Regions from separate parts of the Kitasatospora sp. NPDC059747 genome, predicted to be linked through region 2. Evidence: riboswitches for the same ligand, from Rfam matches in the RefSeq annotation. Region 2 holds a riboswitch; each other region holds the start of a gene.
The links. Region 2 has a riboswitch for cobalamin ahead of ACFV4G_RS10360 (FecCD family ABC transporter permease). Riboswitches for the same ligand answer to the same signal wherever they lie in the genome.
Positions count from the first base shown of each region.

Region 1: it holds a riboswitch for cobalamin, as region 2 does, so the genes downstream of both, ACFV4G_RS35400 (HoxN/HupN/NixA family nickel/cobalt transporter) here and ACFV4G_RS10360 (FecCD family ABC transporter permease) in region 2, are expected to answer to the same signal.
Region 3: it holds a riboswitch for cobalamin, as region 2 does, so the genes downstream of both, metE (5-methyltetrahydropteroyltriglutamate--homocysteine S-methyltransferase) here and ACFV4G_RS10360 (FecCD family ABC transporter permease) in region 2, are expected to answer to the same signal.
Region 4: it holds a riboswitch for cobalamin, as region 2 does, so the genes downstream of both, ACFV4G_RS29925 (cobalamin biosynthesis protein) here and ACFV4G_RS10360 (FecCD family ABC transporter permease) in region 2, are expected to answer to the same signal.

Region 1 covers NZ_JBHWGV010000119.1:1,736-9,153, forward strand. The annotation lists partial or broken gene ACFV4G_RS35385 (helix-turn-helix domain-containing protein) at 1-249, shown strand, start outside; partial or broken gene ACFV4G_RS35390 (hypothetical protein) at 143-1,057, opposite strand; gene ACFV4G_RS35395 (ArsR/SmtB family transcription factor) at 1,111-1,494, opposite strand; cobalamin riboswitch at 1,577-1,769, shown strand; gene ACFV4G_RS35400 (HoxN/HupN/NixA family nickel/cobalt transporter) at 1,802-2,911, shown strand; gene ACFV4G_RS35405 (type B 50S ribosomal protein L31) at 2,997-3,248, opposite strand; gene rpmG (50S ribosomal protein L33) at 3,315-3,479, opposite strand; gene rpmB (50S ribosomal protein L28) at 3,614-3,850, shown strand; gene rpsN (30S ribosomal protein S14) at 3,850-4,155, shown strand; partial or broken gene ACFV4G_RS35425 (CobW family GTP-binding protein) at 4,152-5,359, shown strand; gene rpsR (30S ribosomal protein S18) at 5,365-5,598, shown strand; gene rpmF (50S ribosomal protein L32) at 5,608-5,781, shown strand; gene ACFV4G_RS35440 (M24 family metallopeptidase) at 5,874-6,980, shown strand; gene efp (elongation factor P) at 7,056-7,418, shown strand, end outside.
Region 2 covers NZ_JBHWGV010000017.1:64,932-72,349, forward strand. The annotation lists gene ACFV4G_RS10330 (SigB/SigF/SigG family RNA polymerase sigma factor) at 1-578, opposite strand, end outside; gene ACFV4G_RS10335 (anti-sigma regulatory factor) at 751-1,161, opposite strand; gene ACFV4G_RS10340 (GNAT family N-acetyltransferase) at 1,347-1,823, opposite strand; gene ACFV4G_RS10345 (nuclear transport factor 2 family protein) at 1,834-2,217, opposite strand; gene ACFV4G_RS10350 (ABC transporter substrate-binding protein) at 2,296-3,291, opposite strand; gene ACFV4G_RS10355 (ABC transporter ATP-binding protein) at 3,330-4,094, opposite strand; gene ACFV4G_RS10360 (FecCD family ABC transporter permease) at 4,094-5,152, opposite strand; cobalamin riboswitch at 5,248-5,386, opposite strand; gene sodN (superoxide dismutase, Ni) at 5,499-5,894, opposite strand; gene sodX (nickel-type superoxide dismutase maturation protease) at 6,080-6,517, shown strand; gene ACFV4G_RS10375 (CGNR zinc finger domain-containing protein) at 6,543-7,142, opposite strand; gene ACFV4G_RS10380 (amino acid ABC transporter ATP-binding protein) at 7,267-7,418, opposite strand, start outside.
Region 3 covers NZ_JBHWGV010000149.1:12,248-19,157, reverse strand. The annotation lists gene aceB (malate synthase A) at 26-1,636, shown strand; gene ACFV4G_RS38530 (3-hydroxybutyryl-CoA dehydrogenase) at 1,776-2,633, shown strand; gene metE (5-methyltetrahydropteroyltriglutamate--homocysteine S-methyltransferase) at 2,723-5,038, opposite strand; cobalamin riboswitch at 5,190-5,427, opposite strand; partial or broken gene ACFV4G_RS38520 (putative Ig domain-containing protein) at 5,603-6,910, opposite strand, start outside.
Region 4 covers NZ_JBHWGV010000082.1:36,191-43,608, reverse strand. The annotation lists gene ACFV4G_RS29930 (helix-turn-helix domain-containing protein) at 1-667, opposite strand, end outside; cobalamin riboswitch at 919-1,063, shown strand; gene ACFV4G_RS29925 (cobalamin biosynthesis protein) at 1,165-2,127, shown strand; gene ACFV4G_RS29920 (cobyric acid synthase) at 2,124-3,644, shown strand; gene ACFV4G_RS29915 (putative cobaltochelatase) at 3,641-5,737, shown strand; gene cobO (cob(I)yrinic acid a,c-diamide adenosyltransferase) at 5,743-6,348, shown strand; gene ACFV4G_RS29905 (cobyrinate a,c-diamide synthase) at 6,353-7,418, shown strand, end outside.

The DNA.
Region 1 (7,418 bases), on a different contig from region 2:
AAGCCCGGCAAGATCGGGCAGAATCCCGAGCTGCGGGACTTCATCCAGCAGCACCTGGAGCGCAAGTGGAGCCCGGAGCAGATCTGCCAGGCTCTGCGGGACACCTTTCCCGAGCGGCCGGAGATGCACGTGGCCCTCGGCCGCCGGTGGCGACGAGCAGGGTGGGGCGTTCCAGGGCGGCGCCGTAGACGGACACCGAGCCGTGGTCGCCGATCAGGCAGTCGGCGGCGACGAGGGCGGCCTGCCAGCCCTGGTGGGGCGGGACGAGGCGCAGGCCCATCCGCCGGGCGTCGTCGAGCAGGGCCTCGGGGTCGTGCCGGTTCCAGATGTTGGGGTGGAGGACGACGGCGACCGTGTACTCGTCGGCGGGGAGCCGGCGGACGAGGCGTCGGGGCAGGTCGGGGCGGCGGCCGAATAACGAGTGCTCGCTCCAGGTGGAGTTGACGACGACGAGCCGCCGGCCGTCGACGGCGCCGAGGGCGGCCCGGTAGGAGTCGCGCAGGCGCAGGCTGCGGAGCATGCGGTCGAAGCACGGGTCGCCGACGACCTGGGCGACGTCCAGTGCCTCGGGGCAGGAGACCCGCAGCCGGTCGAGCTGTTCCGGGTGGGAGAGGCCGAGGACGTCGACGAAGACCCGGCCGTGGTGGGTGAGTTCGTTGCGGGAGAGGCCGGCTGCGCTGACGGTGTCGCCGGTGGACTCGGTCACCAGGCGGTTGTAGCCGGCGCCGTGCGGGAGGACGACGAGCCGGGCGTCGAGGCGGTGCATCGAGGAGTGGACGGCGCAGGCGACGGCCAGGTCGAAGCGGTGCCGGACGGCCTCCTCCCAGTCCAGCAGGGTGATGCCGGGCAGGCCGCGCAGGTAGTCGTCGAGGCCGTCGGCGAAGGCGGAGCCGGGGTTGACGGTGGCGTAGCGCTCGATGCCGTCGCGGTTCAGGAGCGTGAGGACGTCGAGGACGCGGGTGGCGGAGGTGAGGGTGCGGGCGACCGCCAGCACGCGCGCCCTGACCGGCCGGGTGTTCCAGCGGTCGGCGGGCCAGGCGTGGGGGTGGGTCGGCACGCCATGATCGTACTCATCGGGTCGGCTTCCCGCGGTGAATCAGGCCCGGGAGGTCAGCCCGCCGCGGCGGCGGGCTCCTCGTGGTCGGCCGCGGCGCACTCGTCGAGGAGGGGGCGCATGCTCTCGTCGACGAGCCGGTAGCGCACGACGCGTCCGTCCTTGTCCCCGGTGACCACGCCGGCCGTCCGCAGCAGCCGCAGGGCCTGTGAGACGGCCGGGTCGCGCATGCCGGTGGCGACGGCGAGGTCGGTGACGGCGAGCGGTCCGGCGCGGTGCAGGGCGAGCAGGATCGCGAGCCGCCCGGGGTCGGCGAGCAGGGAGAACCGCTCGGACCACGAGCGGACGTGCGCGGCGTCGCCGATCGCGGCGATGGCCTCGCAGACCCGGTGTCCGTCGATGGTGCGGTGGCCCGCGCGGTCGGCCGGTACGAGATGCATGCGGACATTCTGGCAGCTCACGACCTGTGATCCTGGACACCTGCGTAGGTGCGCAGCCTTGCAAGGGTCGGCCCGGGACCCCTACGGTGTTCCCCGCCGTGGTGCTCGGGAAGACCGGTGACGGACCCTCAGGGGTCCCAGTCCGGAGCGGCCCTCGCCACTGTGATCGGGGGAGTCCGCCCGTACCCAGACGCCACTGGGCGCTTCGCGCGCCTGGGAAGGCGGGTACGGGAGCCCCGTCAGCCAGGAGACCGGCCACGGCATCTCACGAACGTCTTTCCACGAGGTGCTGGAGCGTGATCCGAAGATGACCCTGCCCGAAACCGCCGCCCCCGAGGCCGCGCCCGCCGTGCTGCCCACCTTCCGGTGGAGGAGAGAGGACACCGTCCGCACCGCCGGGCTGATGGGGGTGATCCTGGCCATGCACGTCGTGGCGTTCGGGACCCTCGTCTTCCTGGTGGCGCCGCACAACTACGCCGTCGGCACCCAGGTCTTCGGGGTGGGCCTCGGCATCACGGCGTACACGCTCGGCATGCGGCACGCGTTCGACGCCGACCACATCGCGGTGATCGACAACACCACCCGCAAGCTGATGGCCGACGGCAAGCGGCCGGTCTCGGTGGGCTTCTGGTTCGCCCTCGGGCACTCGTCGATGGTGGTCGTCATGGCCGCCCTGGTCGCGGGCGGCGCGCAGCTGGCGAACACGCTGATGGACGACGAGTCGACCACCCACCAGTGGCTCGGCATGGTCGGCACGACGGCCTCAGGCGCGTTCCTCTACCTGATCGGCGCGCTCAACCTGGCGGCGCTGCTCGGCATCCTGAAGGTGTTCCGGGCGATGCGCGCGGGGCAGTACGACGAGGCCGAGCTGGAGCAGCACCTGAACTCGCGCGGCTTCATGGCCCGGGTGCTGAACCGGGCGACCCGCTCGATCACCCGGCCCGGCCAGATGTTCCCGGTGGGCATGGTGCTCGGCCTCGGCTTCGACACCGCGACCGAGGTGACCCTGATGGTGATGGCCGGCTCGGGCGCGGCCGCCGGGCTGCCCTGGTACGCGATCGTCTGCCTGCCGCTGCTGTTCGCGGCGGGGATGAGCCTGTTCGACACGCTGGACGGGACGTTCATGAACTTCGCGTACCAGTGGGCGTTCTCCAACCCGGTGCGCAAGGTGTACTACAACCTGACGATCACCGGTCTGTCGATCGCGGTGGCGTTCATCATCGGCACGATCGAGCTGGTCGGCGTGCTGCACGAGAAGCTGGACCTGACCGATCCGGTCACCGGCTGGATCGCGGACATCTCGCTCGACAACGTCGGCTACGCGATCGCCGGGCTGTTCGTCGTCGTCTGGGCCGCGGCGATCGCGTACTGGAAGCTGGCCGGGGTCGAGAAGCGCTGGGGCGCCGAACGCTCCTGAGTGCGGCTGCCGCACGCCTGCCGCGACGGCGCCTCCCCATGGTGGGGAGGCGCCGTCGCGCGCGTTCCGGGCCGGCTGCGCCGGGTCAGCTGTGCCGGTCGCCGTAGCGCTGGCGGAAGCGCTCGACGCGGCCCGCGGTGTCGAGCACGCGGGACTGGCCGGTGTAGAAGGGGTGGCTCGCCGAGGAGATCTCGACGTCGATGACGGGATAGGTGTTGCCGTCCTCCCACTCGACCGTGCGGTCGCTGGTGACCGTCGAGCGGGTGAGGAAGGAGAGGCCGCCGACCTTGTCGCGGAAGACGACGGGCCGGTAGGCGGGGTGGATTCCGGGCTTCATGGGGGTGCCTCCTCGGCGGGGGATCAGCGCTCTTCGTTCGACGTTCTTCGTTCCGGCGCTCTTCGGTCAGCGCTCTTCGCGGAAGTCGACGTGCTCGCGCGCGACCGGGTCGTACTTGCGCAGCACCATCCGGTCCGGGTCGTTCCGGCGGTTCTTGCGGGTCACGTACGTGTAGCCGGTGCCGGCGGTGGAGCGGAGCTTGATGACGGGGCGCAGTTCGCTGCGGGCCATGAGGTCCTCCGGAGGGGTCGGGTGGTGCGGCGGTTCGGGGCCGGGTTGGAACCGTACACCGAAATGGATGTCATTTTCATCTGGTGTAACGTGACCTCCGTCCCGCCCATTCCCGGACCGTTTTGGGAGCCCCCATGTCCGCCCACTGCCAGCTCACCGGCCGCCGGCCGGGCTTCGGCAACGCGATCTCGCACTCGCACCGCCGCACCCCGCGGCGCTTCGACCCCAACATCCAGCGCAAGCGCTACTGGCTGCCGGGCGAGGGTCGGTACGTCCGGCTCACGCTCAGCGCCAAGGGGATCCGCACGATCGACGCGATCGGGGTCGAGGCCGCCGTCGCCCGGATCCGGGCCCGGGGGGAGAAGGTCTGATGGCGAAGCAGAGCAAGATCGCCAAGAACGAACGGCGGCGCGAGACCGTCGCCCGCTACGCGGGGCGCCGCGCCGAGCTCAAGAGGACCATCGCCCACCCCGGCACCGCCCCCGCCGAGCGCGCCGCCGCCCAGGCCGAACTCGCCCGCCAGCCGCGCGACGCCAGCGCCACCCGGATCCGCAACCGCGACGCCGTCGACGGCCGCCCGCGCGGTTACGTCGGCGCCTTCGGCCTCTCCCGGATCAATCTGCGCACTCTCGCCCACGCGGGCCACCTGCCCGGCGTCCGCAAGGCCAGCTGGTGAGCGGCGCGGACGGGACCAGGCTGCCCGTCGTGGTCGTCGCCGGGCTGCACGCCGACCACCGCCGCAGTGCCGTCGAGGAGTTGGCGCGCGGCGCGGTCGACGCGGTGGTCCTCCACCACGACCTGCGGGACGCCTCCCGCGGCGTCGTCCACCGCCGACTGCGCGACGCGGGCGGCGAGTTCGACCCGGCCGACGTACCGCTGCTCAACGACTGCCCGTGCTGCGCCCTGCGGGAGGACCTGCTGCCCCGGCTGCTGCGCATCGCGGACGAAGGACGGCACGGGCTCGCGGTGGTCGAACTGTGGGGCGGCAGCGATCCGCACCCGGCCGTCGAGGTCATCGCCGGCGGCGAGGTCGACGGCCGGCCCCTGGCGGAGGCCGTCGAGCTCGCGGGCGTCGTCGCCGCCGTCGACCCCGACCGGCTCACGAGCGAACTCTCCGTCCCCGACGACCTCGTGGAGCACGGCGAGCACACCGCACCGGAGGACCCCCGCACCCGCGCGGAGGCCCTCGCCCACCAGATCGAGTACGCGACCACCCTCGCCGTCCCGCGCGCGACCGCGCACACGCCGGGGCTCGCGATGCTCCGCCAGCTCCACCCCACCGCCCGCGTCGTGCGGCTCGCCACCGGTGCGCTCACCCGGGCCGCGCTCGGCGGCTTCGACGTCGCGGCCGCCCGCGACCGGGTCAACCCGGCGCTGGCGCTGCTGCCGCAGGAGCACGACGAGGGCGGGGTCACCACGATGGTGTGGGAGCGCCGCAGGCCGCTGCACCCGCAGCGACTGCACGAGGCGCTCGAACTGCTCGTCCCGGCGGCCCAGCGCAGCCGCGGCCGCTTCTGGCTGGCCAACCGGCCCGACCATGGGCCCCTCCTGCCCGCTGGCGGGCAAGGAGGGAGCTCGCATGGGACGCGGCCGGGGCGAACCTCGCGGTGGAGGAGTGCGGGCCGTGGCTCTCCGCGCTGCCCGACGCGGCCTGGGACCTCTACCCGCCCGCGCGCCAGGCCGCCGCCGCCCTCGACTGGCACCCGGCCCACGGCGACCGCGTGCAGCAGCTCAGCTTCACGGCCGAGGGCCTGGACACGGACGGGATCACCCACCTCCTCGACTCCTGCCTGCTCACCGACGCCGAACTCGCCGCCGGCGAATCCGGCTGGAAGGCGCTGCCCGACGCCTTCCACGACCTGCTCGACCCAGTCGCCTGAGGATCATCACTGTGCGTAAACGACTCAACCCGCCGAGGCCCAAGCCCAACCCGCTGGTCACAGCCGGTATCGAGTACATCGACTACAAGGACACCGATCTCCTGCGGAAGTTCGTCTCCGATCGCGGCAAGATCCGCAGCCGCCGGGTCAGCCGGCTGACCGTCCGGCAGCAGCGGGCGATGGCCCGGGCGATCAAGAACGCCCGCGAGATGGCCCTGCTCCCGTACACCACCCGATAGGAGACCCCGATGGCCGTACCCAAGCGCAAGACGTCCCGCAGCAACACGCGGCACCGCCGGGCCCAGTGGAAGGCGAGCGCGCCGAAACTCGTCCCGATCACGGTGAACGGGCGGGAACTGCTCGTCCCGCAGCACCTCGTGCCCGCCTACCGGAGGGGGCTCATCGATCCGGAAGGGGGGTGACGGCGCCGCCGGGGGCGCGGGTAGGTAAAGGTCGCGCCCCCGTCGGGGGTTCTCGGCGGGCGGATCGGGGGCGGGCTTCGTAGGCTCGACGCATGTCTGATGCGTACGCGGGTCGGCGGGAGCGGCTGCGGGAGCACTGCAGTGCGGCCGGGGCCGATGCGGCGCTGATCACCCGGCCGGCCAACGTGCGGTACCTGACCGGCTGCGCCCCCTGCGGCGCGACCTTGCTGCTCACCAGGGAACGGGTGCTGCTGACGCTGCCGGACGACCTGCCGCCGGACGACACCGGGGAGCACCTGATCGCCGCCGACGTCACCCAGGTCCCGGTGCCGGCCGGGGCGGACACCGCGCTGGCGGCCGCGGCCGAGGCCTCCCGGCTGCGGGTGCACGCCATGGCGGTGGAGGAGCACGACCTCACCGTCCTGCGCCACCGCGCGGTGGCGAGCCTGGCCGAGGGGGTCCGGCTGGCCGAGCTGGGGCAGGTCGTCGAACGGCTGCGGGTGATCAAGGACGAGCACGAGATCGCCGACCTGCGGATCGCCGCCGAGATCGCCGACCAGGCGCTCGGCGAGCTGCTGGAGTCGATCCTGGTCGGCCGCACCGAGCGGCACCTGGCGATGGAGCTGGAGCGCCGGATGATCGACCACGGTGCCGACCGGGCGGCCTTCCCGGTCTCGGTCGGCACCGGCAGCCACTCCGGCCAGCCCGCCCACCAGCCGACCGACCGCCGGGTCGAGGAGGGCGACTTCCTGACCGTGGTGCTCGGTGCCCAGTACCGCGGGTACGGCGTGTCGACCGCCCGGACCTTCGTGATCGGCGCCGCCCCCGCGCCCTGGCAGGTGGAGCTCCACCGGCTGGTGTTCCGGGCGCAGCGGGCCGGGCGGGAGGCGCTCGGACCCGGCGTGGAGCAGTGCGTACCCGACCGGGCGGCGCGGCAGATCCTGGACGCGGCCGGCCACTCCGAGGCCTCCCCGCACCCGGTGGGCCACGGCATCGGGCTGGAGATGCGGGAGGCGCCGCGCCTCGGTCCGGCGGACATGGGTAAACTGGACAGCCGCGTACCGGTCACCGTCGGTCCGGGGGTACACATCCCGGGCAAGGGCGGGGTCCGGATCGAGGACACGCTCGTCGTGCGCCCCCTCGAAGAGGGCGGGCCCGAGCTGCTCACCATCACCACCAAGGAGCTCCTCGCCCTGTGACGGCGGCCCCGGGCCGCCGGTGGCAGGACGCGACCCTTGGTTCCTTGACAGCTATATCCAGGAGTAAGTGCGCCCGTGGCTTCCACGAACGATCTCAAGAACGGCATGGTCCTCAAGCTGGAGGGCGGCAAGCTCTGGTCCGTCGTCGAGTTCCAGCACGTCAAGCCCGGCAAGGGCCCGGCCTTCGTGCGTACGAAGCTCAAGGAGGTCCTGACGGGCAAGGTCGTCGACAAGACCTTCAACGCCGGCACCAAGGTCGAGACCGCCAACGTCGACAAGCGCGGCATGCAGTTCTCGTACAAGGACGGCGAGAACTTCGTGTTCATGGACATGGACACCTACGACCAGCTCACCATCGAGCCGGCCGTCGTCGGTGACGCCGCCAACTACCTGCTGGAGGGCTTCGAGGCCCTCGTCGCGACCAACGAGGGCGCGGTG
Region 2 (7,418 bases):
GACAGCCGCAGCTCCTGGAGCCGGCGCGGCACCCGGACCGCCCAGCCCTTGTCGCGGAAGTGGCGCTTGATCTCGCCGACGATGGTCGGCGTCGCGTAGGTCGAGAACTCGACCCCGCGCTCGTGGTCGAAGCGGTCCACCGACTTGATCAGCCCGATGGTGGCGACCTGGGTCAGGTCGTCCAGCGGCTCGCCGCGGTTGCGGAAGCGCCGGGCCAGGTGTTCGACCAGCGGGATGTGCATGCGCACCAGCTGGTTGCGCAGCTCGACGCGCTCCGGGGAGCCCTCGGGCAGCGCGGACAGCCGCACGAACAGCGCCCGGGCGGCCTCCCGGTCGGGTGCCCCGGTGCGGTGCGAGCCCTGGGCGGGCACGGCGCCGTGCAGGTCCGCGGCCCCGTCCGCCGGCTCGGGCGGGGTCGGGGAGGCGGGCGTCGGCTCAGACGTCGGCTCGGTCGGCTGGCTCATCCGGTGGGCGTCCTTCGGGTGCGCTTCGTCGTTGGCGGCGAGGCCGGGAACGCTCGCCTGGGTCGGTACGGCAGGGCCCGCCGTCGCGAGGCCGGTACGGTCCAGATCACTCACGGCCATTCCCCCGTTCCGTTCCGGGAGCACCGGGGCCGTCGGCCCCGGATTCGTCTCTGTGGTCGTACCGCGTGGTGGGCGGTACCGGGCGCCGCCGGGCCGGCCCCGGGTAGGGGTGCCGGCCGACGGCCCTTGCGCGCGGTGCTGCCGGCGGCGCTGCCGGCGAGGCCGGCTAGTGGGCGGCGGAACCGCCGCGCTTCTTGTGCAGGCTGATCGAGACGGTCTTGTCCTCGCCCACCGAGGAGTCCACCTCGCCGGCCAGGGCGGAGAGGACCGTCCAGGCGAAGGTGTCCCGCTCGGGTGCCTTGCCGTCGGTGGTCGGTGCGGCGACGGTCACCTTGAGCGAGTCGCCGACCAGGCGGAACTCGCAGGAGAGGACGGAACCGGGCACCGCCTGCTGGAGCAGGATGGCGCAGGCCTCGTCCACCGCGATCCGCAGGTCCTCGATCTCGTCCAGCGTGAAGTCGAGCCGGGCGGCCAGCCCGGCCGTCGCGGTGCGCAACACGGAGAGGTAGGCCCCCGCCGCGGGCAGCCGGACCTCCACGAAGTCCTGAACTCCGAGATCGCTGTCGATCTGGGACACCCTTGCCTCCTGGGTGACGCGCTGTGCTTGCTTGGTACCTCTGGTGGTACCCCTGTTCGCACCCCGTTTGTACCCCCTCCGGGGGGTCTGCCGCGATACCGGTGCGAGAGTTACTCATGGTAAGGCATCGCGACGCAGGGTGGCAGGGGTTCGGGGCAGCTGATCAGCGCATTCTCAGCGCTTTCTCAGCGGCTCCCGGCGGCGGTGAGGGCGTCGCCGGTGAGCCGGTACACGGTCCACTCGTCCATCGCCACCGCGCCGAGCGCCTTGTAGAAGTCGATCGAGGGCTCGTTCCAGTCGAGCACCGACCACTCCACCCGCGAGTAGCCGCGCTCCACCGCGATCCGGGCCAGCTCCAGCAGCAGCGCCTTGCCGTGGCCGCCGCCGCGGGACTCCGGGCGGACGTACAGGTCCTCCAGGTAGATCCCGTGGGTGCCGCGCCACGTGGAGAAGTTGAGGAACCAGACCGCGAAGCCCGCCGGTTCGCCGGTGGCGTCGTCCTCGGCGATCAGGCCGAACAGCGCCGGTGCGGGGCCGAACAGCGCGTCGTGCAGCTGTTCGTCGGTGGCCACCGCCTCGTGCGGGGCCTTCTCGTACTCCGCCAGTTCGCGGATCATGGCGCGGATGACGGGGACGTCGGTGGGGAGGGCGGTGCGGATCATGCGGCCGAGCCTACTGGCCGGGACCGGTCTCGTCCCAGGCCTGGACGGAGGTCTGGTCGACGATCCGTCCGTCCCGCAGGTCGGCCATGGAGGTCATCAGGACCCGCACGCCGTCGGGGTAGCGGCAGGACTCCATGAAGGCGACGTGGTCGCCCTGGACGACCACCTGTTCCAGCGTGTGGGTCATCTCGCGCCCGTAGACGTCGCTCAGCATGGCCCCGATCTCGTCCCGCCCGTGCATCACCAGGGGGTGGCTGGGCTGGGTCCGGTGGTCGACGACGCGCAGTTCCGCGTCCTCGGCGTACAGCGTGAGCAGGATCCCGGCGTCGCTGCGTTCGATGCCCTCGCGCAGGGCGCGGGGGTCGAAGGCCGTCGGCGCCGCCATGGCGGTCATGATGTCGCTCCTCCGGTCGGGGTCCGTCGGTTCGTACTCCGAGCGTACGCCCGGCCGGAGGGGCCGGGGCGGGGCCGGTCAGCCGCCCTGCCCGCCGCGCAGGTACGCGGCGAGCGCGGTGATCGCGGCCGGGTTGCGCGGGCTCTCGACGAGGTCGGCGTAGTCCAGGACGAAGATCCGGTCGTTCCTGATCGCGGAGACCCCGGCCAGCGGCGGGAAGGACTTCAGGAACGCCCGCTTGGCGTCCGCGCCGGTGTCGCCGTAGTTGTTGATGACGATCACCTCGGGGTCGCGCCGGACGACGCTCTCCCACCCGGTGGTGATCCAGGAGTCGGCGACGTCGCCCATCACGTTGCGCCCGCCGGCCTTCGTGATGATCTCGTCGGCCGCGGCGAACTTCCCGGCGGTGTACGGCTTGTCCTGCCCGCTGTCGTACAGGAAGACGGACGGCCGGCGCTCGGGCTGCGAGACGGCGGCGACCTGCGCCTTGAAGTCGGCGATCAGCTTGTCGGACCGGTCCTTGACGTCGAAGATCTCGCCGAGGTTGGCCAGGTCGGTGTAGAGCGCGTCCAGCGGGGACATCACACCACGCTCGGTGCCCTTGCCGCTGCGGCAGGACTCGGTGAGCACGTACGAGCCGACGCCGACGGCCTTGAGCGCCTCCGGGGTGAAGCCGCGGCCCTCGTCGTAGCCGTAGTGCCAGCCGGCCAGGACGAGGTCGGCCTTGGCATCGAGCACGATCTCCTTGGTGATCTGCGCCTTGGAGAGCCACGCGGTCCGCTGGTAGCCGTCCTTCCAGGCCACCTGGTCGATCCGGCCCTTGTCGTCGGGCATCACGTAGCCGGCCATCCGGTCGGCGAGGCCGAGGGAGAGCATCAGCTCGGTGATGCCGACGTCGTAGGTGACCGTGCGGGCGGGCTTCCGCGGGAAGGTGAGCTTCGTGCCGCAGTTGTCGACGGTCACCGGGTAGTGGGCGGACGCGTCGGTGGCCCCGCCGCCCGGGGCGATCTCGGCGCCGCAGGCGGTGAGTCCCAGGGCGAGCAGGACGGTGGCGGCAACGGCCTTGGTGCGCAAGGGGGTTCCTCGGGGTCGATGAAAGGGGTGACGGCCGGTCAGAGCCGGTCGAAGAGCAGGTGGACGGCCCCGGTCCCCGGGTGCCGCACGGGGGTGGCCCGGACGCCGAACACCTCGGCCAGCAAGCCGGGTTCGAGCACCTCTGCGGGCGGCCCGGAGGCGACGATCCGCCCGGCCCGCAGGACGTACAGCAGGTCGCAGTGCCCGGCCGCCAGGTTGAGGTCGTGCAGCGCGGTGAGCACCGTCGGCCCGGCCGCGCGGACGAGCGCCAGGACCTCCAGCCGGTGCCCGATGTCGAGGTGGTTGGTGGGCTCGTCCAGCACCAGCAGGCGCGGCTCCTGGACGAGCGCGCGGGCGATCAGCACGCGCTGCTTCTCGCCGCCCGACAGGCCCAGGAAGCCGCGCTCGGCGAGGTGCCCGGCGCCGACCCGGCGCAGCGCCTCCGCGCAGCGCCCGAGGTCGCCGTCCGACGGTCCGCCGAAGCCCCGCCGGTGCGGCAGCCGGCCCATGGCGACCACCTCGGCCACCGTGAAGTCGAACTCGGCGGAGTGCTCCTGCGGCAGCGCGGCCACCCGCCGGGCGGCCTCGCGCGGGGCGAGCGCGTGCAGGTCGTCGCCGCCCACCAGGACGGCCCCGGCGGCGGGCCGCAGGGCCCGGTAGACGCAGCGCAGCAGCGTCGACTTCCCGCTGCCGTTGGGCCCGACGAGCCCCACCACCTGCCCGGCGGAGGCCTTCAGGGCGATGTCGTGGACGAGCTGGGTGCCGGCCAGCTCCACCGAGACGGAGTCGAGGGCGAGGTCCATCAGCGGCCTCCGAGCGCGTGGCCGCGACGACGCATCAGCAGCAGGAAACAGGGCACCCCGAGCACCGCGGTGACCACCCCGACGGGCAGTTCGGCCGGGGCGAGCAGGGTGCGCGAGACGATGTCCACCCAGACCAGCAGCAGCGCCCCGGCGAGCGGCGCGACCAGCAGCACCCGGCGGTGCCCGGCGCCGACCAGCATCCGCGCGAGGTGCGGGACCATCAGCCCGACGAATCCGATCGCCCCGCTGACGGCGACGACCGTGCCGGTGACGGCGGCGGTCACCACGAACAGCTCGCGGCGCAGCCGGTCGGGGTCGACGCCGAGCGAGGCGGCGGTCTCGTCGCCCATGGCCAGCGCGTCCAGCCGCCCCGCGGCGCAAGCGAGGTGGGCGAGTCCGGCCAGCACGGTGGCGGCGGCGATCGGCACCGAGCCCCAGGTCGCGCCGCCGAGGCTGCCGAGCAGCCACATCATGGCGTCGCGGGCGGCCTCGCCGCGGGCGGCGGCGAAGACCATGAGCGCCGTCAGCGCGGAGAAGCCGTACGAGAGGGCGGTGCCGGTGAGCACGAGGCGCAGTGGGGTGAGTCCGAAGGCGGTGCGCGCGGCCAGGTACACCAGCACCATGGCGATCAGCGCGGAGCCGAACGCGGAGGCGGAGATCGCCCACACGCCGAGCGAGGCGAAGGCGCCGAGCAGCAGGACGGCGTTGGCGCCGACGGCGGCGCCGGAGGAGACGCCGAGGACGAACGGGTCGGCGAGGGCGTTGCGCACGAGGGCCTGCACGGCGACCCCGGTGGCGGCGAGCCCGGCGCCGACCACGGCGGCCAGGACGGTGCGCGGCAGCCGGATCTCCCAGACGATCGCGTACGCGGCGGCCTCCTCGGCCTCCAGCCGACCGCCCGTCAGTCCGGCGCCGAGCAGCCGCAGGACGCGCGTCCAGCCGAGTCCGGCGGAGCCGAGGGCCACGCCGCACACGAGGGAGAGCAGCAGGGCGGCGGCCAGGCCGGCGGCGAGGGGCACGGCGGGTATGCGGCGGGACTCCGGTGGCCTTCTCACGATCTGTTCGGGCGCCTTGCCTCGGGCCGTGGGTGTGCCGGGGCCGGCGCCGGCCGGGTGCGGGCCCGGGCGCCATCCCCTCGCAGTCCTCGGCGAGTTGTCGGGAGTTCAGCGGCCGGGGGCGATCGGGCTGGCACGGCCCCGGGGGCGTGCTCACCGTTGCGGGTCAGCGCCGGATTCACACCGGACTTCTCCCTCGGACGCCTTGGCAGCATAACAGCCAATACGGCAATGCAGTCCTTACAGGTATGTGTACGGAGATGAACGGACGTGAACGCACGGCCCGGACGCGCGAAAGCCCCCGCCCGGTGGTCCGGGCGGGGGCTCTCGACGTGGCGACGCGTCAGGCTCAGGCCTGCTTGGTCTCCCAGAAGATCTTGTCGACCTCGGCGATCAGGTCCAGCAGGGCCTGGCCGGTGGCCGGGTCCGTGGACGCCTTGGTGGCCGAGGCGGCCTTCAGGGTGTCGTTGATCAGCTGGTGCAGCTGCGGGTACTTCTCGAAGTGCGGGGCCTTGAAGTAGTCGCTCCACAGCACCGAGATGTGGTGCTTGACGGCCTCGGCGCGCTGCTCCTTGATGATGATGGCGCGGGCGCGGAAGTGCGGGTCCTCGTTGGCCTGGTACTTCTCCTGGGTGGCCTTGACCGACTCGGCCTCGATCCGGGCCTGCGCCGGGTCGTACACACCGCAGGGCAGGTCGCAGTGGGCGTGGGCGGTGGCGCGCGGTGCAAACAGACGAGAGAACATGGGAGTCCTTCCTTAGATCGTCTTCCCGCGCCCGAGACTACCCTTCCGGCCTCCCGGTTTCGCGATCGGGCGGTGGGCCTAGGGCAAAAGGCCGATCCGGAACCGGGGTAATCCGGACATCGGACAGGTGACGGTCCGTACGGCACACTGGGACGCGGCGGCCGGGAGGAGGAGTAGTGGCGCGGATGACGCAACCGGGGGACGGCGCACGGGCGGGCACGGTGCCGTTCGGGCTGGTCGACGTGGCGGGACCGTCGATGGTCCCGACCCTGCGCGAGGGCGACCAGCTGCTGGTCCGGTACGGCGCGCGGATCCGCCCGGGCGCGGTCGTGCTCTTCCGGCACCCGTTCCAGCAGGACCTGCTGGTGGTCAAGCGGGCGGCCGAGCGCCGGGCGAAGGGCTGGTGGCTGCTCTCCGACAACCGGCCGGTCGACAGCGACAGCCGCAGCTACGGCGCCGTTCCGGACGAGCTCGTGCTCGGCCGGGTGCTGCTGCGGCTGCGCCCGCGCCCGGCCTGGCTGGCGCCCGGTCGCCGGCTGGAGCGACTGCTGCTGACCCCCGGGCTGGTCCGGGTCCCGGGGCTGGCCCGCCGCCTCGGCGTCTGGGTGGACGCCGAGCTCTAGTGCCACGGCACTGGCGGATGCGCGTCTAGGCCTGCAACTGCTGCGGTCCGAGCGCCGCGTCCTGGGCCTCCTGGCGCTTGCGGGCCCGGTAGGCCGCGACGTTGGCGCGCGTGGCGCAGCGGTCCGAGCAGTAGCGCCGGGAGCGGTTGGTGGAGGTGTCGAGGTAGGCGTTGCGGCACGGCGCGGCCTGGCAGATCCCGAGCCGGTCGGCGCCGAGCTCGGTGAGGTGGACGGCCAGGCCCATGCACGCGACGGCGCTGAAGTGCGCGGTGGCGGTGGGCGAGTTGTCGGCGAGGTGCAGGTGCCAGCGCGGCCGGCCGGCGTCGTCGAGGTAGTCGTGGCCGGAGACCAGCGGGCTGACGGGGTACTCCATGAGCAGGCTGTTCAGCAGGTCGACGCCACGTACCTCGTCGCCCTCGGCGGCGGCCTCGAAGACCCCGCGCAGCCTGGTCCGCACCGCCCGCAGGCGGGGCAGGTCGGACTCGTCGGCCAGGGCGGCGGCGCGAGAGGACTCGGAGAACAGGGCGCGCACGGCGTCCACCGAGGTCAGCGTGTCGGTGCCGCGCTCGGGTTCCTCGGTGTTCACCAGCCGAACGGCGAGATCGGCGTAGGAGGCGAGCTCCACGGCGGTCCTTCCAGTGGTTCGGTAACGGGCTGATTGCGTCCAGCCTATTACCCGGATCGGGAAAACGGCGGCGCCCGGCAGGATCGGCCTGCCGGGCGCCAAGGGTTGCTCGCTCAGCGCACGCTCAGAGGACCTTCGAGAGGAAGGACCGGGTGCGCTCGTGCTGCGGGTTGGTGAGGACGTCGCGGGGGTTGCCGGACTCGACGACCACGCCGCCGTCCATGAACACCAGCGCGTCGCCGACCTCGCGCGCGAAGCCCATCTCGTGGGTGACGA
Region 3 (6,910 bases), on a different contig from region 2:
CCCACCCCGCCTCCTGGAGGACCGGATGAGCCAGCCCACCCGTACCGAGGTCCTCGGCGAGCACGAGGACCGCTTCGACGAGATCCTCACGCCCGAGGCACTCGCCTTCCTCGCGCGCCTGCACGACGAGTTCGCCGACCGGCGCACCGGCCTGCTCGCCGAGCGCCGCCGCCGCGCCGCCGCGCTCGCGGCCGGCGGCACGCTCGACTTCCTCCCGCAGACGCGCGCCGTCCGCGAGGACACCACCTGGCGCGTGGCCGGCGCCGGACCCGGCCTCGCCGACCGCCGGGTGGAGATCACCGGCCCGCCCGAGCGCCGGATGACGGTCAACGCGCTCAATTCCGGTGCGAAGGTGTGGCTCGCCGACTTCGAGGACGCCACCGCGCCCACCTGGCACAACCTCGTCTCCGGCCAGCTCAACCTGATCGACGCGATCGAGCGCCGGATCGACGACACGACGCCCGGGGGCAAGCGCTACCGGATCGGCGACGACCCGGCCACCATCGTCGTCCGCCCCCGCGGCTGGCACCTCGACGAGGCCCACCTGCTGATCGACGGCCGCCCGGCCATCGGCGCGCTGGTCGACTTCGGCCTCTACCTCTTCCACTGCGGCCGCCGCCAGATCGAGCGCGGCAGCGGCCCGTACTTCTACCTGCCCAAGCTTGAGAACCACCTCGAAGCCCGCCTCTGGAACGACGTCTTCACCTTCGCCCAGCGCGAGTTGGGCATCCCGTACGGCACCGTCCGCGCGACCGTCCTGATCGAGACCATCACCGCCGCCTTCGAGATGGACGAGATCCTCCACGAACTGCGCGACCACGCGGCCGGGTTGAACGCGGGCCGCTGGGACTACCTGTTCAGCCTCATCAAGAACTTCGCCCACCACGGCCCGCGGTACGTCCTGCCCGACCGCGCGACCCTCACCATGACGCAGCCCTTCATGCGCGCCTACACCGACCTCCTCGTGCGCACCTGCCACCGCCGCGGCGCCCACGCCATCGGCGGCATGGCCGCCGCCGTCCCGCAGCGCGACCCGGCCGCCAACGAGGCCGCCCTCACCAAGGTCCGCGCGGACAAGGAACGCGAGGCCGGCGACGGCTTCGACGGCTCCTGGGTCGCCCACCCCGGTCTCGTCGCCACCTGCCACACCGCCTTCGACGCCGTCCTCGGCGACCGCCCCCACCAGCTCGACCGCACCCGCGAGGACGTCGACGTCACCGCCGCCGACCTGCTCGCCGTCCACCGCCTCTCCCCCGGCCTGCCGACCGACCACGGGCTGCGGTCCAACGTCGCCGTCGCCCTGCGCTACCTCACGGCGTGGCTCGGCGGCGCCGGGGCCGTCGCCGTGTTCGGCCTGATGGAGGACGTCGCCACCGCCGAGATCGCCCGCTGCCAGATCTGGCAGTGGCAGCACCACTGCACCCGGCTGACCGGCGGCTCCCTCGCCACCCCGGACCTGGTGCGCCGCCTGATCGACCGCGAGCGGGCCGCGCTCCTCGGCGAGGGCGTCGAACCCGAACTGCTCGACCACGCGGTGCGGATCCTCGAAGAGACCGCCCTCGGCGACGAACTCCCCGCCTTCCTCACCACCGAGGCGTACGCCCGCCACCTCGTCCGCGTCCGCGCCGCGGCCTGACCCGCCCACCCGTACGGAGGCAGCCTTGAACGAGATCCGCCATCACGAGACCAGCCGTGACGAAGCCGGCCGTCACGAGACCGGCCGTCACGAGACCGGCCGTCACGAGACCGGTCGTGACCAGACCAACCGTGACGCGATCCGCCGCGTCGCCGTCGTCGGCGCCGGCCAGATGGGCTCCGGCATCGCCGAGGTCTTCGCCCGCGCCGGCCTGGACACCATCGTCTGCGAGAGGGACCCGTCCGCACTCCGGGCCGCCCGCGGCCGCATCGACCGCTCCCTGCACCGCGCCGTCGACCGCGGCCGGATCAGCCCGACCGACCGCGAGGACACCTGGGCCCACCTGCTGTTCGCCGACGACCTCGAAGCGCTCGCCGACCGCCAGCTCGTCGTCGAGGCCGTCATCGAGGACGAACACCTCAAGACGGACGTGCTCACCGCGCTCGACAAGGTCCTCGCCGACGACGACGCGGTCCTCGCCACCAACACCTCGTCCATCCCGGTCACCCGCCTCGGCAACACCACCGGCCGTGCCTCGCACGTCCTCGGGCTGCACTTCTTCAACCCGGCCCCGGTGATGCCCCTCGTCGAGCTCGTCTCCTCCCTGCACACCTCCCCACCCGTCCTGGCCCGCGCCGAGGCCTTCGCGCGCGACGTCCTCGGCAAACACGTCGTCCACTCCCGCGACCGTGCCGGCTTCGTCGTCAACGCCCTGCTCGTGCCCTACCTGCTGTCCGCGATCCGGATGGCCGAAGCCGGCCACGCCACCCCCGAGGACATCGACGCCGGCATGGTCCACGGCTGCGCCCACCCGATGGGTCCGCTCCGACTCGCCGACCTCATCGGCCTCGACACCGTCGAGGCGATCGCTCGGTCGATGTACGACGAGTACAAGGAGCCGCTCTTCGCACCCCCGCCCCTGCTCTCCCGCATGGTCGAGGCGGGCCTGCTCGGCCGCAAGACCGGGCAGGGGTTCCACCCGCACCGTGGGGTGTGACCGAGCGGGCCCCGCCGGTGTCCAGGCCTCTGTCGCGGCGGGCCGGACACGGGCGGGGCCTTGTGCTGTCCCCGGGGAAGGGGGTCGGATCAGCCCGCCAGTTCCTCGCGCAGGTGGCGGGCGGCGGCGACGAGGCTGTCGAGGGAGGCGCGGGTCTCCGCCCAGCCGCGGGTCTTCAGGCCGCAGTCGGGGTTGACCCACAGACGCTCGGCCGGGATCGCCGCGAGGCCCGCGCGCAGCAGCGCCACGGCCTCCTCGGTGCTCGGCACGCGCGGGGAGTGGATGTCCCACACCCCCGGACCGACCTCGCGCGGGTAGCCCGCCCCGGCCAGTTCCCCGGCCACCTCCATGTGCGAGCGCGTCGCCTCCAGGGAGATGACGTCCGCGTCGAGCTCGTCGATCGCCGTCATGATCGCGCCGAACTCGGCGTAGCACATGTGGGTGTGGATCTGGGTGTCGGCGCGGACGCCGGAGGTGGCGACACGGAAGGACTCCGTCGCCCAGTCCAGGTAGGCCGGGCGGCCGGCGGCCCGCAGCGGGAGGGTCTCGCGCAGGGCCGGCTCGTCGACCTGGACGACGGCCGCGCCGGCGGCCTCCAGGTCGGTGACCTCGTCGCGCAGGGCGAGGGCGACCTGGCGGGCGGTCTCGGCGAGCGGCTGGTCGTCGCGCACGAAGGACCAGGCGAGCATGGTGACCGGGCCGGTCAGCATGCCCTTGACCGGGCGGTCCGTCAGGCCTTGCGCGTAGCGGAACCAGTCGACGGTCATCGGGTGCGGGCGGGAGATGTCCCCGGCCAGGACCGGCGGGCGGACGTAGCGGGTGCCGTAGGACTGCACCCAGCCGTGGCGGGTGGCGAGGTAGCCGGTGAGCCGCTCGGCGAAGTACTGGACCATGTCGTTGCGCTCGGGCTCGCCGTGGACGAGGACGTCGAGGCCCGCCTTCTCCTGGTAAGCGATGACCTCGCGGACCTCCGCCTCCATGCGCTCCCGGTAGGCGGCGTCGTCGATCCGTCCCGCGCTCAGGTCGGCGCGCGCGAGGCGCAGTTCGGTGGTCTGCGGGAAGGAGCCGATGGTGGTGGTCGGCAGCAGGGGCAGGCCGAGGCGGGCGCGCTGGGCCTCGGCGCGCTGCGGGTAGGCCTGGGCGCGGCGGGTGTCGTCGAGGGTGACGGCGGCGGAGCGGGCGCGGACGGCCGGGTCCCGGGTGATCGGCGAGCCGGCCCGGGAGGCGAGGTCGGCGCGGTTGGCGGCGAGGTCGGCGGTGATCGCCCCGGTGCCCTCGCGCAGACCCCGGGCCAGCAGCGCCGCCTCCGCGGCCTTCTGCTTGGCGAAGGCGAGCCAGCGCAGGATCTGCGGGTCGACGTCGCGTTCGAGCGTGGCGTCGATCGGCACGTGCAGGAGGGAGCAGGACGGCGCGACGTCGATCCGGTCGGCGAGCCCGAGCAGGGTGGCCAGGGTGGCGAGCGACTGCTCCAGGTCGTTGATCCAGATGTTGCGCCCGTCGACCACGCCGGCCACCAGCCGCTTGCCCGGCAGCCCGCCGGCGGCGGCGAGGTCGTCCAGGTTGGCGGCGGCAGGTCCCGTGAAGTCCAGCGCCAGGCCCTCGACCGGGGCCTTGGCGAGGACCGGGAGCGCCTCGCCCAGACGGTCGAAGTAGCTTGCGACCAGCAGCTTCGGACGGTCGGTCAGTGCGCCCAGCTCGCGGTAGGCGCGGGCGGCGGCGTTGAGCTCGGCGGGGGTGCGGTCCTGGACGAGCGCGGGCTCGTCCAGTTGCACCCACTCGGCGCCGGCGGCCTTCAGAGCGGCGAGCAGCTCCGCGTAGACGGGCAGCAGCCGGTCGAGCAGGGTGATCGGCCGGAAGTCGTCGTCGACGCCGGGGGCGGGCTTGGCCAGCAGCAGGTAGGTGACCGGCCCGACCAGCACCGGGCGGGCGGCGTGACCGAGCGCGAGGGCCTCCCGCAGTTCGCCGACCGCCTTGGCCGGATCGGCGGCGAAGGCCGTGCCCGGTCCCAACTCGGGTACCAGGTAGTGGTAGTTGGTGTCGAACCACTTGGTCATCTCCAGCGGCGCGACGTCCTGGGTGCCGCGCGCCATGGCGAAGTACCCGTCCAGCGGGTCGGCATCGACGGCGTCCCGGTGGCGGGACGGGATGGCGCCGACCGCGACGGTGGTGTCCAGCACGTGGTCGTAGAGCGAGAAGTCCCCGGTCGGGATCTCCTCGATGCCGGAGTCGGCGAGCTGCTGCCAGTTTCCCCGGCGCAGGTCGGCGGCGGTGGCGAGCAGCGTCTCGGCGGTGACGGCGCCCTTCCAGTACCCCTCGATCGCCTTCTTGAGCTCCCGGCCCCGGCCCTGGCGGGGGTAGCCGTACGCGGTGGCGAGGGTCGCCGCGGCTGCGGACTTCGTGGTCAAGGGACTCTCCTTCGCGAGTCTGTCTCTCAAGTACCCGGCGACGGGACGAGGACGCGAAGGGATGACGCACCGGGCGAACCGCTGCACGGGCAGCTCCGCCTGGTGTGGTCGCCGACCCGCCCTCGAGGTCACCGGATGGCCGCGCGCGAACGGTCGCACGCGGGCAGCGGGCAGGTCTTCGGACTCGCGGGCACGGCCGGCCCTTGAAGGGCGGTCACCTACTGGCCGTCGCTTCCCAGACCCGGCCCGGGCCCAGTGCGTATGACGGCGGTCGTTCCCACTCACCGCTGCGGGGCAGTCCCGGACTGGCCAGTTGAATGGCGTCACCGGGTTCCCTCTTGCGACGCCCCGCCTGGCGGACGGGGCGAACCAGCTGCACGGCCAGCCTACGGCCTATCCGCGGTCGCTTCGTCGGGGATTCGGCCATTCGTCCGGATGCTGAGACGACGTCAGGAGACGACGTCGGGATTCGGCGCCACCGCGGACGTGCCGGTGGGGCCGCAGTCGGCTGCGGCCCCACCGGTCGTACCTGTCGTACCTGTCGTACCTGTCGGGCCTGGTCGGTCAGGAGGCGTTGAGGGCCGTGTCGTCGATCACGAAGCTGGTCTGGAGCGAGGCGTCCTCGGTGCCGGTGAACTTGATGGTGACGCTCTGCCCGGCGAAGGAGGAGAGGTCGTAGGTGTGCAGGGTGTAGCCGTTGGCCGCGTTGACGTTGGAGAAGGTGGCCAGGGTGGTGGAGTTGGCCTGGACGGTGAGCTTGTCGTAGGCCGTGGTGCCGGTCTCGGCGGTGTCGATGTGCAGCCAGAAGCCGAGCGACGCCTTGCAGCCGGCCGGGATCGTGACGGTCTGGCTCAGGGTGTCGGTGTGGCTGCTGCCGTAGCCGTCGAGCCACGCCTTCCAGGAGCCGGAGCGGGCGGCCTCGCTCGCGGAGTTGTCGATCACGCCGGCGGTCGCGGTCCAGGGCGAGGCGCTACCCGTCTCGAAGCCCGGGTTGCCGAGCAACTGGCCCGCACCGGTGCAGCCGCCGCCCGGGGCGGACACGGCCCAGGTGAAGCTCGTCGAACCGGAGGCGTTGGTGGCGTCCTTCGCCGTCACCGTCACGTTGTACGTGCCCGCCGTCGACGCCGTGCCGCTGATCAGGCCGCTGGAGGCGTCGATGGACAGCCCGGTCGGCAGGCCGCTCGCGCTGTACGTCAGGCTCTGGCCGGAGGCGGAGTCCGTCGCGCGGATCTGCAGGGAGGCTGCACTGCCCGTGGTGGTGCTCTGGTTGCCCGGGTTGGTGACCGTCACGGTGTTGCCCGTGCTGGTGCCGGCCCGGAAGGCGGTCGGGCCGTTCGGCGTGCCGAGGCCGGTCGGGCCGTCGTAGCCGGGGCCCGCGGTGCACAGGTAGGACGGGGAGCAGGTGCCGTTGGCGCCGCTGGTCACGTCGTTGAGCGCACTCGTGTGCTGGTACGGGTACTGGGACGGGTAGTCGCTCGCGCCCGGGGTGCCGGCGTCGGCGTAGACGGCGGCGATGATCGGCGACGAGGCGCTGGTGCCGCCGTAGACGGCCCAGCCGCTGCCGCCGTAGGTCTGGTAGACGGCGACGCCGGTGGCCGGGTCGGCGACCGCGGACACGTCGGCGACGGTCCGGTTGGAGCAGCCGCTGTCGCTCTGCCAGCTCGGCTTGGGGTCGTAGGCCGAGCAGCCGGAGCCGGCGCCGTTGCCGCCCGAGCTGGAGCCCCAGACGGTCTCGTGCCAGCCGCGCGCGCTGGAGTCGCGGGTCAGCGAGGTGCCACCGACGGCGGTGACGTACTGGGAGGCCGCCGGGTACTCGGTGCCGTAGCCGGAGTCGCCCGAGGACACGGTGATGGCGACGCCGGGGTGGTTGAA
Region 4 (7,418 bases), on a different contig from region 2:
CGAGGAGTTCCCAGAAGCGCGGGGCCAGGGGCCGGTCGCGCGGGGGCAGGGTGGGCGTCGCGGCGCCCCAGTGCGGGGAGGACACCTGGTGCTCCTGGTGCAGGGCCGTCAGGACGGTCGCGAGGTCGTCCTCGTGGACCGGCACGAGCCGCGCGACCGCCCGCAGGTGGGGCTGCCAGCGGCCGTCCACGCACCTGCGCAGCCGCTGGTCGAGCTCGGCGCCGCGGCCGGTCACCTCGACGAGTTCGGTGAGCCGCAGTCCGAGCACCTGGGCGAGCGCGTGCGTCCGCTCCTCGTCGCCGTCCCACGTCCCGGTGAGTTCGGCCTCCTGGTAGACGCGCAGGGCGACGCCGATGCGACGGGCGGCGGTGTCCTGGCTCAGTTCGCGGGCCACGCGGTGGTCGCGCAGGCGGGCCGGGCGGGTGCCCATGAGCTGCGCGGGCGGGCACCACAGGGCGCGGGCGAGGGCGATGAACTCCTCCTCGGTGGGGCGCAGCTCGCCGCTCTCCCAGGCGATGACGTGCGTGGGCAGCAGCCGGACGCCGTGCGCGGCCATGCCGCCGGCGACCTGTTCGGGGGTCAGGCCGAGCCCGGCGCGGTGGGCGCGGGCCGCGGCGGGCGAGAACGGCACCGGGGGCAGGGCGGGCGGAGGCTGTCTTCGTCGCATGTGAACGAACGCTAGGGCCGGTACGAACGGGCCCCCAGCCGCCGAACGCACGAAGCGCCGGGGAGGGCGCGCGCGGACCGCTGGAGGATCGCACAGGATGTCATGCCCCTGCGGCGGCAGTACTCGGAGGTAGTGACGGGGGCGTTCGGGGGCGCGCGCCGGGCCTCCCGCGTGTGACCAACCCCTCCGTGACCTCGGTTGACTCCCGGTTCGGCCGCGTGATGGGATCCCAGGGCCAAACGGAGGCATGCAGAGGAAGCCGGTGCGAGTCCGGCGCGGTCCCGCCACTGTCACCGGGGAGCACGGCCGGAACGACGCCACGGCGGACCGTCAGTCTTCGCTGACGTGCTGCTGGAAGGCTCCGGGGGTGCGTTCGACCCGGAAGCCAGGAGACTCTCGCCCCCGGTACGTCGATCCAGGGCGCGGACCCTGAGTGAGGACTCGCACGCGATGCAGGCTGCCCCGACCCGCCGAGCCCTCCCCTGTCCCCCTCCGTCGTGCGCCCGCTGACCCGCGCCGCCGCCTTCGCGGTCGGCGCCGTCGCGGGCTACCTGGCGGACGCCCGCTACGCCGATCCGCGCCGCGGCCACCCGGTGGCCGTCTTCGGCGGTGCGGCGACCCGCCTGGAGCGCCGGATGTGGCGCGACGACCGGGCCACCGGGGCCGCGTACACGACGCTCTGCGTGGGCGCCGTCGCGGCGGGCGCGGTGGCGCTGGAGCGGACGGCCGGCCGCCGGCCGCTGGGGCGGGCCGCGCTGGCCGCCGCCGCGACCTGGACGGTGCTCGGCGGCACCTCGCTGACCCGGGAGGCGCGCACGATCGGCCGGGCGCTGGCCGCGGGCGACCTGCCCGCCGCCCGGGAGCGGCTGCCGCACCTGTGCGGGCGCGACCCGAGCGCGCTGGACGGGCAGCAGATCGCCCGCGCCGTCGTGGAGTCGGTGGCCGAGAACACCGCGGACGCCGTCGTGAACGCGCTGGCCTGGGGCGCCCTCGCCGGCACGCCCGGTCTGCTGGCCTTCCGCGCCGTCAACACGCTGGACGCGATGGTGGGTCACCGCTCGCCGCGCCACGCCCGGTTCGGCTGGGCCTCGGCCCGGCTGGACGACGTGGCGGGCTGGCCGGGCGCCCGGCTGACGGCGCTGCTGACGGTGGCCGCCGCGCCGCAGCCGCGGACGGCCTGGCGGGTGTGGCGGCGGGACGGTTCGGCGCATCCGAGCCCGAACGCGGGGCAGGCCGAGTCGGCGTTCGCGGGCGCCGTGGGCGTGCGGCTGGGCGGCACGCTGCAGTACGGCGAGCGCGTCGAGCACCGGCCGGTGCTGGGCGCGGAGCTGCGGCCGGTGACGGTGGACGACATCGAGCGGGCCTGCGCGCTGTCGCGGCGGGTGGGCGCGCTGGCGCTGGGTACGACGGTCGCGGGGCACGTCCTGCTGCGATCGCTGCTGAGGAGGGGAAGGGCATGACCAACGCGCTGCTGGTCGCGGGGACGACCTCGGACGCGGGCAAGAGCGTCGTCACGGCGGGCATCTGCCGGTGGCTGGCCCGCCGGGGCGTCCGGGTGGCGCCGTTCAAGGCGCAGAACATGTCGCTGAACTCGTTCGTGACGGCCGACGGCGCCGAGATCGGCCGGGCCCAGGCGATGCAGGCCCAGGCCGCCCGGGTGGAGCCGGAGGCGGCGATGAACCCGGTGCTGCTCAAGCCCGGCGCGGACGGCCGCAGCCAGGTGGTGCTGCTCGGCAGGCCGGTCGCCGAGGTGGGCGCGCTGGACTACCGCGAGCGCAAGCCCGTCCTGCTGGAGCGCGCCCTGGAATGCCTGGCGGACCTGCGCCGCCGGTACGACGTGGTGGTGTGCGAGGGCGCGGGCTCGCCCGCCGAGATCAACCTGCGCGACCGGGACATCGCCAACATGGGCCTGGCGACGGCCGCCCGGCTGCCCGTCGTCGTGGTCGGCGACATCGACCGGGGCGGCGTGTTCGCGGCGATGTACGGGACGCTGGCGCTGCTGTCCGAGGAGGACCAGCGGCACGTGGCCGGCTGGTTCGTCAACAAGTTCCGCGGGGACGCCCGGCTGCTGGCGCCCGGTCTGGAGATGCTGCACGGCCTGACCGGCCGTCCGGTGCTCGGCACGCTGCCGATGCTGCCGGGGCTGTGGCTGGACGCCGAGGACTCGCTGGACCTGTCGACGGTCGTGGACCGGGTCGACGGGCGCGGGCCGCTCGGGGCGGACGTGCTGCGGGTGGCCGTGGTGCGCTTCCCCCGGCTGTCGAACTTCACCGACCTGGACGCGCTGGCGCAGGAGCCCGGCGTGCTCGTCCGCTGGGCGACCCGGCCGGAGGAGCTCGCCGACGCCGACCTCGTCGTGCTGCCCGGCACCCGGGCCACCGTGGCCGACCTCGCCTGGCTGCGCGAGCGCGGGCTGGAGCCGGCGCTGCGGGCGCGGGCGGCGGCCGGGCTGCCGGTCCTCGGTGTGTGCGGCGGCTACCAGATGCTGGCGGGCTCGATCGTCGACGACGTCGAGTCCAAGGCCGGTGCCGTCGACGCGCTCGGCCTGCTGCCGACGCGCGTGCGGTTCGGTGTGGAGAAGGTGCTCGCCCGGCCGGTCGGCGAGGCCTACGGGCACCGCGTCGAGGGCTACGAGATCCACCACGGGGTGGTCGCCGTGGACGGCGGGGAGCCCTTCCTGGACGGATGCCGGGTGGGCTCGGTGTGGGGCACGACCTGGCACGGCGCGCTGGAGAACGACGGGTTCCGCCGGGAGTTCCTGCGCGAGGTGGCCGCGCTGGCGGGCCGCGCGTTCGTCCCGGCGCCGGACACCTCGTTCGCCGAGGCGCGCGAGGCCCGGCTGGACCGCCTGGGGGACCTGATCGAGGAGCACGCGGACACCGACGCGCTGTGGAAGCTGATCGAGGGCGGGGTGCCGGCGGCCGGAACGCTGCCGTTCCTGCCGCCCGGTGCGCCTGAGGAGGCTGGCAACGCATGAGTGACGTCCGCTACCCGTTCACCGCGGTCGTCGGGATGACCGACCTGCGGCTCGGACTGCTGCTGAACGCGGTCTCCCCGGCCGTGGGCGGCGTGCTGGTGCGCGGCGAGAAGGGCACCGCCAAGTCGACGATGGTCCGCGCGCTGGCCGGCCTGCTGCCGTCCATCGCCACCGTCGACGACTGCCGCTTCTCCTGCGACCCGGCCGCGCCCGACCCGCAGTGCCCGGACGGACCGCACGCCTCCTCCGGGAGCAGCGAACGGCCGTCCCAGCTGGTCGAGTTGCCGGTCGGCGTGGCCGAGGACCGGATCGTCGGCTCGCTCGACCTGGAGCGCGCGCTCGCCGAGGGCGTCAAGGCGTACGAGCCCGGACTGCTCGCCAAGGCGCACCGCGGGGTGCTCTACATCGACGAGGTGAACCTGCTCCAGGACCACGTCGTCGACCTGCTGCTGGACGCCGCCGCGATGGGCCGCTCCTACGTCGAGCGCGAGGGCGTCTCGGTGCGGCACGCGGCCCGGTTCCTGCTGGTCGGCACGATGAACCCGGAGGAGGGCGAGCTGCGGCCGCAGCTGCTCGACCGCTTCGGCCTGACCGTGGAGATCGCCGCGACGCGCGACCCGGCCGAGCGCGCCGAGGTCGTCCGGCGGCGGCTCGCCTACGACGCGGACCCGGCCGGCTTCGCGGCGCGGTTCGCCGACGATGAGCGGGCGCTCGCCGAACGGATCACCGCCGCACGGGAGTTGCTGCCCAAGGTCGAGCTCACCGACGTGGCGCTCCGGCAGATCACCGCCGTGTGCGCCGCGTTCGAGGTGGACGGGCTGCGCGCCGACATCGTCATGGCGCGGACGGCCGTCGCGCTGGCCGCGTGGGACGGGCGCACGGAGGTGCTGGAGGAGGACGTCCGCAAGGCCGCCCAGCTCGCGCTGCCGCACCGGCGCCGCCGCAACCCGTTCGACGCGCCCGGACTGGACGAGGAGCAGCTGGACCGGACGCTGGAGGAGCACGCGCAGCCCGAGGACTCCCCGGAGGACTCCCCCGGGACCGACGGTGACGGTGACGGCGACGACCCGGACGGCGACGGCCCCGGCCCCGGCGACGACGGCGGCCCCGGCCCGGACGGCGGCGGCGCGCCCGAGCCCGAGAGCGGTCCGCAGGCCCCGGAGGCCGCCGCCTCCGACGCCGCCGCCCCGGACCTCCCCGAGCAGCAGCCCGTCCCAGCCCAGCACCCCGCCCCCGCGCGGGAGTCGGCGCCGGTCGCGGCCGGCGACCCGTACCGCACCCGGCTGTTCGCCGTGCGCGGCACCGGCCACGGCGCGCAGGGCCGCCGCTCCCCCGCCGAGACCGACAGCGGGTACACCGTCCGCGCGCGACGCCCCCAGGGCGCCCTCAGCCGCCTGCACCTGACCGCCACCCTCCAGGCCGCCGCGCCGCACCAGGTGGCGCGCGGGCGCGCCGGCGCCGCGCTCGTGCTGCGCAAGGACGACTTCCGCGAGCAGGTGCGCAAGGGCCGCGAGTCCAACCTGGTGCTGTTCGTCGTCGACGCCTCCGGCTCGATGGCCGCCCGGCAGCGGATGACCGCCGTCAAGGGCGCCGTGCTGTCGCTGCTGATGGACGCTTACCAGCGGCGCGACAAGATCGGCATGATCACCTTCCGCGGCGCGGGCGCCGAGCTGGCGCTCCCGCCCACCTCGTCCGTCGAGGTCGGCGCGGCCCGGCTGGAGTCGCTGCCCACCGGCGGCCGGACCCCGCTGGCCGCCGGCCTGCTGCGCGCCCACGAGGTGCTGCGGATCGAGCGGCTGCGCGACCCGGCCCGCCGCCCGCTGGTCGTCGTCGTCACCGACGGACGGGCCACCGGCGGCCGCGACGCGCTCGCGCAGTCCCGGCGCGCCGCCGGGCTGTTCGCCGCCCAGGGCGTCGCGAGCGTCGTCCTGGACTGCGAGTCCGGCCCCGTCCGGCTCGGCCTCGCCCGCACCCTCGCCGGACACCTCGGCGGCACCGCCGTCACCCTGGACGAACTGCGCGCCGAGGGCGTCGCCTCGCTCGTCCGCGACAGTCGCGACAACCGTGCAACCACCATGCGAAAGGCGGCCTGAGCAGCATGCCCAAGGGTGTTCCCGAGAGCGTTCCCGACGACGGCCTGACGACCCGCCAGCGCCGCACGCAGCCGATCACCGCCGTGCACACCGGCCCCGGCAAGGGCAAGTCCACGGCCGCGTTCGGCATGGCGCTGCGGGCCTGGAACCAGGGCTGGTCCGTCGGGGTGTTCCAGTTCGTGAAGTCCGCCAAGTGGAAGGTCGGCGAGGAGAACGCGCTGCGCGTCCTCGGTGCCTCCGGCGAGGGCGGCACCGTCGACTGGCACAAGATGGGCTCCGGCTGGTCGTGGATCCAGCGCTCCAGCGAGATGGAGATGGACAGCGAGGCCGCCGCCAAGGAGGGCTGGGAGCAGGTCAAGCGCGACCTCGCGGCCGAGACCTACCGCTTCTACGTGCTCGACGAGTTCACCTACCCGATGCACTGGGGCTGGGTCGACCCGGAGGAGGTCGTGTCCGTGCTCGAGGACCGGCCGGGCAGCCAGCACGTCGTCATCACCGGCCGGTACGCCCCCGAGGCGCTCACCGGCTTCGCCGACCTCGTCACCGAGATGACCAAGGTCAAGCACCCCATGGACGCCGGCCGCAAGGGCCAGCGCGGCATCGAATGGTGATTCCTTGAGCATCCCCCGCCTCGTCGTCGCCGCGCCCTCCTCGGGCGCGGGCAAGACCACCGTCGCCACCGGCCTGATCGCCGCGCTCGCCGCCCGCGGGCTCGCCGTCTCCCCGCACAAGGTCGGCCCGGACTACATCGACCCCGGCTACCACGCGCTGGCCGCCGGGCGACCGGGCCGCAACCTGGACGCCTTCCTGTGCGGGCCGGAGCGGATCGCGCCGCTGTTCCTGCACGGCGCGGCCGGGGCCGACGTCGCCGTCGTCGAGGGCGTCATGGGGCTGTTCGACGGGGCGTCGGGGCGCGGGGAGCTGGCGTCCACCGCGCACGTCGCCAAGCTGCTGCGCGCGCCGGTGGTGCTCGTGGTGGACGGCAGCTCGCAGTCCCGTTCGGTGGCCGCGCTGGTGCACGGCTTCGCCTCCTGGGACCCGGAGGTGCGGCTCGCCGGGGTGATCCTCAACCGGGTCGCCTCCGACCGCCACGAGCACCTGCTGCGCGAGGCCTTGGAGGAGGGCTCCGGCGTGCCCGTGCTGGGCGCGCTGCGCCGCTCCACGGCCGTCGCGACGCCCTCGCGCCACCTCGGGCTGATCCCGGCCGTGGAGCGGTCGGCGGAGGCCCTGAAGGCCGTCGCGGACATGGGCGACCTCGTCGCCGCCTCGGTGGCCCTGGACGCGGTGCTGGCGCTGGCCCGGACCGCACCGGCCCTGGACGCCGAGCCGTGGGACCCGGCGGCCGAGGTCGCGCCGGTCGCCGGCCGGCCCCGGATCGCCGTGGCGGGCGGCGCCGCGTTCTCCTTCTCCTACGCCGAGAACGCCGAACTCCTCGGCGCCGCCGGGGCGGAGGTCGTCCCGTTCGACCCGCTGCACGCCTCCGGGCTGCCCGAGGGCACCGCCGGGCTCGTCATCGGCGGCGGCTTCCCCGAGCTGTACGTCCGGGAGCTGAGCGGGAACGCGGAACTGCGCTCGGCGATCCGGGAGTTCGCCGCCTCCGGCGGTCCGATCGCGGCCGAGTGCGCCGGACTGCTCTACCTGGGGCGGGAGCTGGACGGGAAGCCGATGTGCGGCGTGCTCG